DNA from 2 places in the Herbidospora sp. RD11066 genome. Region 1 is predicted to be linked to the other one. Evidence: riboswitches for the same ligand, from Rfam matches in the RefSeq annotation. Region 1 holds a riboswitch; the other holds the start of a gene.

Region 1 (5,112 bases):
GAAGACACCCAGATGGGCCCGCTGGTCAGCGCCGAACACCTGGCCAGAGTCCGGTCCTACGTGTCGGACCCCTACTTCCAGGGCAGTTGCCCCGAAGGCCCCGGCTACTGGTTCCCGCCGACCGTCCTCATTGGCGCCGACGACCCCGCCTACCGCGAAGAGGTCTTCGGCCCGGTCGTCTCCGTCGTCGCCTTCGACGACGAGGCGGACGCTCTGGAAAAAGCCAACGACACCCCCTACGGCCTGTCCGGCTCGATCTGGACCCGCGACGTCGGCAGGGCCCTGCGGGTCGCCCGCGGGGTCGAGGCCGGGAACCTCAGCGTCAACTCCCATTCGTCGGTCCGCTACTGGACGCCCTTCGGCGGCTTCAAGCAGTCGGGCCTGGGCCGCGAACTGGGCCCCGACGCGCTGACCGCCTTCACCGAGACCAAGAACGTCTTCATCGCAACGGAGTAGGAAGCACATGCAACGCTTGCAGGACCGGGTCGCCGTGATCACCGGCGCCGCCGGGGGCATCGGAATGGCGACCGCGCGCAGATTCGCCGAAGAGGGCGCCAAACTCGTGCTCGCCGACCTCGACGAGGAGGCCGGACGGCGCGCCGCCGAGGAGGTCGGCGGGATCTTCGTCAAGGCCAACGTGGCCGAGGAAGACGACGTCGTCCGGATGTTCCAGACCGCCTACGACGAGTTCGGCAGCGTCGACATCGCGTTCAACAACGCCGGGATCTCCCCCGCCGACGACGACTCGATCCTGACCACCGGCATGGACGCCTGGCGCCGCGTCCAGGAGGTCAACCTCACCAGCGTCTACCTGTGCTGCAAGCACGTGCTGCCCTACATGCAGCGGCAGGGCAAGGGCTCGATCATCAACACCGCCTCGTTCGTGGCGGTCATGGGGTCGGCGACCTCGCAGATCTCCTACACCGCGTCCAAGGGCGGCGTGCTGGCGATGACGCGTGAGCTGGGCGTGCAGTTCGCCCGCGAGGGCATCCGCGTCAACGCCCTGTGCCCCGGCCCGGTCGACACCCCGCTGCTGCGCGAGCTGTTCGCCAAGGACCCCGAGCGCGCCCAGCGCCGCCTGGTGCACGTGCCGCTCGGCAGGTTCGCGCGGGCCGAGGAGATCGCCGCCGCCGTGGCGTTCCTGGCCTCCGACGACGCGTCGTTCATCACCGCCGCCGAGTTTTTGGTCGACGGCGGCATCTCCGGCGCCTACGTGACGCCCCTGTGAGACCGGTCATCGGCATCACGTGTTACGCCGAAAAAGCACAGTTCACGGTCTGGGACACGACCGCGGCGCTGCTGCCGTGGGACTACGTGAGGCACGTCGAACGGGCCGGTGGGCAGCCGGTGATCCTGCCGCCCACCGGTGACCCGGGCGAGCTCGCCGGCCGTCTCGACGGCCTGATCGTGGCCGGGGGCGGCGACATCGACCCCGGCCGGTACGGCGGCGTCCAGCACCCGAGAACCGGCTACATCCGCGACTTCCGCGACGACGCCGAGTTCTCGCTGGTCAAGGCCGCCCTGGCGCAACGGCTCCCGATCCTCGGCATCTGCCGGGGCCTCCAGGTGCTCAACGTCGCCCTGGGCGGCACGCTGATCCAGCACCTGCCCGACGTGTGCGGCACCGACCGCCACTCTCCGGCTCCGGGGGTCTACGGCAGGGTTCCGGTACGTCTTTCCGGACCATTGCGGCGGCTCTACGACGCCGAAGAGATCACCCCCGCCCACTACCACCACCAGGCCATCGACCACCTGGCGCCCGGCCTGACGGTCACCGCCCGCGCCGACGACGGCACGATCGAGGCGGTCATGCTCGACGAGACGGTCTGGGCGGTCCAGTGGCATCCGGAGGCCGACGAGGAGGCGCCGGTCTTCGGGTCGTTCGTCACCCGCGCCGGGTTCCGCCCGGCGGTGAGGGGCGGCTAGGCTGACCGCACACCGGTGATCCCGCGCGGGAGAGTGCCCTGGCATCCGGCCAGGGCCCCTGAAGGAGCAAGCCCTCCCCGCGAACCTCTCAAGGCAAAGGACCGTGCGGGCGAGGTGTCCTCTGGAAAGCAGGCCTGTGGCCTCGCCGAAGGTGAAAGTCCGGCAAAACTCGGGCGAAGCTCTCAGGCACCCATGACAGAGGGGGAGGATGCTGACATCCGACCTTATTCGAGGTGCGCTTCATGTCCCGACCGACCCCGCTGCACGAGGTGCACAAGAGCCTCGGCGCGACCCTGACCGACTTCGCCGGCTGGCTGATGCCGCTGCGCTACGGCAGTGAGTCGGCCGAGCACACCGCAGTCCGCACCACCGCGGGGCTGTTCGACCTGTCCCACATGGGCGAGATCCACGTGACCGGTCCCGGCGCCGCCGACGCGCTCGACTTCGCGCTGGTCGGCAACCTGGGCGGCCTGGAGCCGGGTAGGGCCCGCTACACGATGATGTGCGAGCCGGGCGGCGGCATCGTCGACGACCTGATCGTCTACCGGCTGGCCGCCGACGAGTTCATGGTGTGCGCGAACGCGTCCAACTACCTCAAAGTGGCGGCCGAACTCACCGACCGCGCCAAGAACCACGACGCCGTGGTCGACGACCGCTCCGACTCCTACGCGCTGCTGGCGATCCAGGGCCCGAACTCCCCGGAGATCCTGGCCAAGCTGACCGACGCCGACCTCGCCGGGCTGAAGTACTACACCGGTCTCCCCGGCACCGTCGCGGGCGTCGAGGCGCTGATCGCCCGCACCGGCTACACCGGCGAAGACGGCTTCGAGCTATTCGTGAGCGCCGGCGACGCGGTGCCGCTCTGGCACGCGCTCATGGAGGCGGGCCGCGACCACGGCCTGGTCCCCGCGGGCCTCTCCGCCCGCGACACGCTCCGTCTCGAGGCCGGAATGCCGCTGTACGGCAACGAGCTCACCTCGGCCACCACCCCCGCCGACGCCGGTCTGGCCCGGGTCGTCCGCTTCGACAAGCAGGGCGACTTCGTCGGCAGGACGGCGCTGTCCGGCGTACAGCCGGACAAGCGCCTGGTCGGCCTGGTGATGCGGGGCCGGCGGGTGCCCCGCCACGGTTTCGCCGTCGTCGACGCCGAGGGCACCCCCATCGGCGAGGTGACGAGCGGCGCCCCCTCGCCGTCGATCGGCCGCCCGATCGCGATGGCCTACGTCGAGGTGGACGCCACCCCCGCAGCCGTGGACATCCGCGGCTCCCACGAACCGGTCGACGTCGTTGACCTGCCTTTCTACAGGAGGAAGAAGTGAGCAGCATTCCCGACGAGCTCAGCTACACCAAGGAGCACGAGTGGGTCGCCGGGCTGGACGACGGTCTGACCGTCACCGTCGGAATCACCGCCTACGCCGCCGAGTCGCTGGGTGACGTGGTCTTCGTCCAGCTTCCGGAGGCCGGGGCGCGGATCGAGGCGGGCGACGCGGTCGGCGAGGTCGAGTCGACCAAGTCGGTCAGCGACATCTACGCCCCCGCGGGCGGCGAGATCGTGGAGATCAACCAGAGCGTGGTCGACGACCCGTCCCTGGTGAACAGCGACCCCTACGGCGACGGCTGGCTGTTCCGCATCCGCGTCGAGGGCACCCCCGAAGACCTGCTCACCAGCGAGGAGTACGCCACCCTCACCGCCGCAGAGTCATGATCCCCCTCTGATGGCGATCAGCGTCTTCGACCTTTTCAAGGTCGGCATCGGGCCGTCCAGCTCCCACACGGGCGGCCCGATGGCCGCCGCGCACAAGTTCGCGCGCGGCCTGCTCCACAACGGTCTCCTCGAGAAGACCGCGAAGGTCCAGGTCATCCTCTACGGCTCGCTCGGCCTGACCGGCAAGGGTCACGGCAGCGACAAGGCCGTGCTGCTGGGCCTGTCGGGTGAGAAGCCCGAGCTCGTCGACGTCGACGCGGTCGAGGGCATGCTGGCCGCGATGCGCGCGGCGGGCACGGTGTCCCTGATGGGGCAGCGGGTGGTCCCGTTCGTGGTCGGCGACGACCTCGTCTTCGAACGCAAGATCTCGCTCCCCGGCCACCCCAACGGCATGCGCTTCACGGCGTGGGGCGAGGCGGGCGACGTCCTGAGAGAGAAGATCTACTACTCGGTCGGCGGCGGCTTCGTCGTCGACGAGAACGCCACCGGCGCCGACCGCATCAAACCCGACGACACCCCGCTCCCCCACCCGTTCCTGACGGCGAACGAGCTGCTGGCGCAGTGCGCCGAGACCGGCCTGTCGATCTCCGGCCTGATGATGGCCAACGAGAAGGCCTTCGGCCGCACCGAGGCCGAGATCAAGTCACGCCTGGTCGACCTGTGGCGCGTCATGGACGAATGCGTGCGGCGCGGCTCCTCCCGCGAGGGCGTGCTGCCGGGCGGGCTGAAGGTGCGCCGCCGCGCCCACCAGCTCCAGCGTCAGCTCCAGAGCGAACCGGCCGAACGCGACCCGCTCCAGGCGATGGACTGGGTGACGCTGTTCGCGCTGGCCGTCAACGAGGAGAACGCCGCGGGCGGCCGCATCGTGACCGCGCCCACCAACGGCGCGGCGGGCATCATCCCGGCCGTCATCTCCTACTACACGCGGTTCATGCCGGGCGCCGACGACGACGCCGTGGTGCGGTTCCTGCTCACGGCGGGCGCGGTCGGCGTGCTGTTCAAGGAGAACGCGTCGATCTCGGGCGCCGAGGTCGGCTGCCAGGGCGAGGTGGGGTCGGCCTGCTCGATGGCGGCGGCCGGGCTGACCGAGGTCCTGGGCGGCACCCCCGAACAGGTGGAGAACGCCGCCGAGATCGGCATCGAGCACAACCTGGGGCTGACCTGCGACCCGATCGGCGGGCTGGTGCAGATCCCGTGCATCGAGCGCAACGCCGTGGCGTCGGTGAAGGCCATCGCGGCGGCCCGCATCGCGCTCCGCGGCGACGGGAGGCACTTCGTGTCACTCGACAAGGCGATCAAGACGATGCGCGACACCGGCCGCGACATGCACGACAAGTACAAGGAGACGAGTCGTGGGGGCCTTGCGGTGAACGTCATCGAGTGCTGAGAAAGTGCTGGGTGTTCCCATGGGGACTGGCGGTGAAACCCCGACAGTGCTGAAATGTCCACCTGAAAGGCGGTGGACATCATTCCCGCAGGCA
Region 2 (5,112 bases), on a different contig from region 1:
CCTACGTGAACCGGGAGCGCATCGAGGAGTTCCCCCTCGCGGGGGGGGACGAGGTGCAGATCGGGAAGTTCCGGCTGGTGTTCCTGACCCGGGGCTGATCATGGGCGCCGAGGCGGCCAGGGCCTTCATGAGCATCGGGGAGGTGCTCGCCCAGCTTCAGGGCGAGTTCCCCGACGTCACGATCTCCAAGATCCGGTTTCTGGAGGGCGAAGGGCTCATCGAGCCCGAGCGCAGCCCCTCCGGCTACCGCAAGTTCACCCCGGGCGACGTGGAGCGGCTGCGGTTCATCCTGACCGCCCAGCGCGATCGTTACCTGCCGCTGCGCGTGATCAAGACCCAGCTCGACGAGTCGTCGCGCCCACGGGGGGTCGACAGCGAGCCGGTGGCCGTGCGGCTCAGCAGGGAAGAGCTGCTGGCCGCGGCCGAGATCGACGAGGAGACGCTGGCCGAGCTCGAAGACTACGGCCTGATCACCTCGACGGCCCGGTTCTACGACGAGGCGTCCCTCGAGATCGCCCGCAGCGTGGGCGCGCTGGCCTCCTTCGGCCTGCACGCCCGGCACCTGCGCACGGTCAAGGCCGCCGCCGAACGCGAGGCGGGCCTGGTCGAGCAGGCCGTCGCACCTTTGCTGCGCCGCCGGGCCCCGGGGGCCATCGACCATGCCGGGGAATCGGCACGGGAGATCACCGGGTTGTTATTACGTATCCACGCCGCGCTGCTGGAAGGGGCCGTCCGCGGCTCACTCGGCCGTTGACGCGGGTCCGGCGCGTGGGTGTTACGTTGAATGCCTGGTGAGTTGAATACCTGGTGAAATGCCGCATCCCGGAGAGTGAGCGCCTGTGTTGCAGATGGAGTTCGTGGGGGTCCGGGTGGAGATGCCCTCGAACCAGCCGATCGTCCTTCTCAAGGAGGCGAACGGCGACCGCTACCTGCCGATATGGATTGGGATGACCGAGGCGACGGCGATCGCGCTCGCCCAGGCGGACGAGCCACCGCCCCGACCGCTGACCCATGATCTTTTCCGCAACGTGCTGGGCGCGCTCAAGGTCTCACTCGAACGCGTCAACATCGTCGCGTTGCGTGACGGCATCTTCTACGCCGACCTGGTGTTCTCCAACGGCGTAGAGGTAAGCGCACGTCCTTCCGACTCCATCGCCCTGGCCCTCCGGACCGACGCGTTGATCTTCGCCAGCGAAGACGTGATGCGGGAGAACGGCGTCAGCATGGCCGATGACCAGGAGGACGAGGTCGAGAAGTTCCGGGAGTTCCTGGACAACATCAGCCCCGAGGATTTCGGCCGTGCGGGTTGAGTTGAGGGGTTATCTCACCTTCACGACGCGCCGGGGGCGGTCGTTGACTGTGCCTTTCCCCAGTCCTACGGTGCAAGTGAATCCACGGTTGTAGTTCGCGTACCCCCAGATCAGACCGTGGGATGAGAGAAAGCCGGAGGTCCGCAGTGGCGGTCAGCAGCGGCGAGGGTAACAAAGCCGACCAGCACGACGCGGTTCAGCGTGAGTCGGCGCGGGAGCGCGCCGGTGAGCAGGGCCTGCTGTTCGACGAGCGGCCCGCGGCGGTGCGTGACGACATCGGCTACCGCGGTCCCACGGCGTGTTCCGCCGCCGGGATCACCTACCGCCAGCTCGACTACTGGGCGCGCACCGACCTGGTGCAGCCGACGATCCGGCCCGCCCAGGGCTCCGGATCCCAGCGGCTCTACAGCTTCCGCGACATCCTGGTGCTCAAGGTCGTCAAACGGCTCCTCGACACCGGGGTCTCCCTCCAGCAGATCCGCACCGCCGTCCAGCACCTGCGCGACCGCGGGGTCAACGACCTCGCCCAGATCACCCTCATGAGCGACGGCGTGAGCGTCTACGAGTGCACCTCCGCCGACGAGGTCATCGACCTCCTCCAAGGAGGGCAGGGGGTCTTCGGCATCGCCCTCGGCCGGGTCTGGCGCGAGGTCGAGGGATCACTCGCGGAGCTGCCGGGGGAACTCGCGGTCGGCCCCGACAGTGACGAGGCCGACCACCCCTCCGATGAACTGGCCCAGCGGCGGAGGGCTCGGAAGACCGGTTGAGACCCCAGCTCAGGGGTACGGGTAAGGTGGTTGTAGCCATCGACCCTGCGCGGGAGAGTCCCCATCTGCACTGAATGGGGCGCCGAAGGAGCAAACCTCCCCGGAATCTCTCAGGCACCCGTACCGCCAGGCGAGGCAGCTCTGAAAAGCAGGTCCGCCGTCCAGGCGGCGCCTCACCGAAGGGGAAAACCGGCCGTCGTCGTCCGGTGAAGCTCTCAGGTTCCATGACAGAGGGGGAGACCGCCCGGTCTCGCCTGCCCTGGAGTTCCCTGTCATGACCGACCGCACACCGCTCCGTGACCTGGACGCCCCGCCGTTCGCCACCCGCCACATCGGTCCTTCCGACGCCGCCCAGGCCCGCATGCTGGAGGCCGTCGGCTACGAGACCGTCGCCGACCTGGTCGCCGTGGCGGTCCCCGACTCGATCCGCACCGCCGGGGCCCTCGCCCTGCCGCCCGCGCTGTCCGAGCCCGAGACGCTCGCCGAACTGCGCGCGCTGGCCGCCCGCAACACCGTGCTGACCTCGATGATCGGCCTGGGCTACCACGACACGATCACGCCGGGCGTGATCCTGCGCAACGTGCTGGAGAACCCGGGGTGGTACACGGCCTACACGCCGTACCAGCCGGAGATCTCGCAGGGGCGCCTGGAGGCGCTGCTCAACTTCCAGACCGTGGTCAGCGACCTGACCGGCCTCGACGTCGCCGGCGCCTCCCTCCTGGACGAGGCCACCGCCGCCGCCGAGGCGATGACGCTGGCCCGCCGGGCCTCCAAGGTCAAGGCCGACGTGTTCGTGGTCGACGCCGACGCGCTCCCGCAGACCAAGGCGGTGCTCGCCACCCGCGCCGAGCCGCTCGGCATCACCCTCGTCGAGTCCGACTACACCGGTGAGCTGCCCGAATGTTTCGGGATCCTGGTGCAGTATCCGGGGGCCTCGGGCCGGGTGGCCGACTTCCGGGCGCTGGCCGCGAGCGCCAAGGCGGCCGGGGCGGTCGTGACCGTGGCGGCCGACCTGCTCGCGCTGACCGTGCTGGAGGCGCCCGGCACCCTCGGGGCCGACATCGCGGTCGGATCGTCGCAGCGCTTCGGCGTCCCGCTCGGGTTCGGCGGTCCGCACGCCGCCTACATGTCGGTACGTGAGGGCCTCCAGCGGCAGATGCCCGGACGCCTGGTCGGCGTGTCGATCGACGCCGACGGCCGCCCCGCCTACCGGCTGGCGCTCCAGACCCGCGAGCAGCACATCCGCCGCGAGAAGGCGACCAGCAACATCTGCACCGCCCAGGTCCTGCTGGCGGTGATCGCGTCGATGTACGCCGTCTACCACGGCCCCGAGGGCCTGCGCCGGATCGCCCTGCGGGCCCACCGGCACGCCGCCGTGCTGGCCGCGGGGCTGCGCGCGGGGGGCGTCGAGGTCGTCCACGACGAGTTCTTCGACACCGTGACCGCCCGCGTGCCGGGCCGCGCGGCCGCGGTCGCGGCGGCGGCCCGGGACCTCGGCGTCAACGTCCGCGAGGACGGCGACGACCACATCGCGGTGGCCTGTGACGAGAAAACCACCTCCGCGCACCTGAGCGCCGTCTGGACGGCCTTCGGCGTCGACGGCCCCTCCGTGGACGATCTCGACATCTCCACCGACGACGCGCTGCCCCAGGGCCTCCAGCGGACCACCGGCTACCTGACCCACCCCGTCTTCCACGACTACCGGTCGGAGACGGCGATGCTGCGCTACCTGCGCAGGCTCCAGGACAAGGACATCGCGCTCGACCGGTCGATGATCCCGCTCGGGTCGTGCACGATGAAGCTCAACGCGACCACCGAGATGGAGCCGATCACCTGGCCCGAGTTCGCGTCGATCCACCCGTTCGCGCCCGCCGAGCAGACCGACGGCTACACCGACCTGATCCTCAGCCTGGAAGACTGGCTGGCCGAGGTGACCGGCTACGACGCCGTCTCCATCCAGCCCAACGCCGGGTCGCAGGGCGAGTTCGCCGGCCTGCTGGCCATCAGGGCCTACCACCGTGCCGGGGGCGACCACGAGCGCGACGTCTGCCTGATCCCGTCGTCGGCCCACGGCACCAACGCCGCCTCCGCCGTCATGGCGGGCATGCGGGTCGTCGTGGTCGCCTGTGACGCCGACGGCAACGTCGACATGGCCGACCTCGACGCCAAGATCGCCAAGCACGCCGACCGGCTGGCGGCGATCATGGTCACCTACCCGTCGACCCACGGCGTCTACGAGCAGACCATCGTCGACCTGTGCGCGAAGGTCCACGAGGCCGGCGGGCAGGTCTACGTCGACGGCGCCAACCTCAACGCCCTCGTCGGCCTGGCCAAACTGGGCGAGTTCGGCGCCGACGTGTCCCACCTGAACCTGCACAAGACCTTCTGCATCCCGCACGGCGGCGGCGGCCCCGGCGTCGGCCCGGTCGCGGTCAAGGCCCACCTGGCCCCGTTCCTCCCGGGACGCGGCGTCGTCGGCCCGGTCTCGGCCGCGCCGTTCGGATCGGCGGGCATCCTGCCGATCTCGTGGGCGTACGTGCGGATGATGGGCGCCGACGGCCTCAAGGCCGCGACCGAGCAGGCGATCCTGTCGGCCAACTACCTGGCCCGGCGGCTCGCCCCGCACTACCCCGTCCTCTACACCGGGCGCGAGGGCCTGGTCGCCCACGAGTGCATCATCGACCTGCGCGCCATCACCCGCGAAACGGGGGTGACCGTCGACGACGTCGCCAAGCGCCTGATCGACTACGGCTTCCACGCCCCGACCATGTCCTTCCCCGTGGCCGGGACGCTGATGATCGAGCCCACCGAGTCGGAGGACCTGGCCGAACTCGACCGCTTCGCCGACGCCATGATCGCGGTGCGCGGGGAGATCTCCAAGGTCGCTTCGGGCCTGTACGACGCCAAGGACAACCCGCTGCGCAACGCCCCCCACACGGCCGACGTGCTGACGGCCGACGAGTGGGACCACCCGTACACCCGGACCGAGGCGGCCTACCCGGTGGCCTCGCTGCGCGACCAGAAGTACTGGGTGC

Evidence for each region. Region 1 has a riboswitch for glycine ahead of gcvT (glycine cleavage system aminomethyltransferase GcvT). Riboswitches for the same ligand answer to the same signal wherever they lie in the genome.
Region 2: linked by a shared signal. The riboswitch ahead of gcvP (aminomethyl-transferring glycine dehydrogenase) and the one ahead of gcvT (glycine cleavage system aminomethyltransferase GcvT) in region 1 are both predicted to bind glycine.

What each region holds. Positions count from the first base shown of each region.
Region 1 covers NZ_BAAGDO010000004.1:618,367-623,478, reverse strand. The annotation lists gene ACYQ78_RS19650 (aldehyde dehydrogenase family protein) at 1-456, shown strand, start outside; gene ACYQ78_RS19645 (3-oxoacyl-ACP reductase) at 464-1,228, shown strand; gene ACYQ78_RS19640 (gamma-glutamyl-gamma-aminobutyrate hydrolase family protein) at 1,225-1,926, shown strand; glycine riboswitch at 1,943-2,040, shown strand; glycine riboswitch at 2,041-2,135, shown strand; gene gcvT (glycine cleavage system aminomethyltransferase GcvT) at 2,169-3,245, shown strand; gene gcvH (glycine cleavage system protein GcvH) at 3,242-3,631, shown strand; gene ACYQ78_RS19625 (L-serine ammonia-lyase) at 3,642-5,018, shown strand.
Region 2 covers NZ_BAAGDO010000002.1:254,563-259,674, forward strand. The annotation lists gene ACYQ78_RS07585 (FHA domain-containing protein) at 1-98, shown strand, start outside; gene ftsR (transcriptional regulator FtsR) at 101-754, shown strand; gene ACYQ78_RS07595 (bifunctional nuclease family protein) at 840-1,310, shown strand; gene ACYQ78_RS07600 (MerR family transcriptional regulator) at 1,457-2,077, shown strand; glycine riboswitch at 2,118-2,213, shown strand; glycine riboswitch at 2,214-2,315, shown strand; gene gcvP (aminomethyl-transferring glycine dehydrogenase) at 2,352-5,112, shown strand, end outside.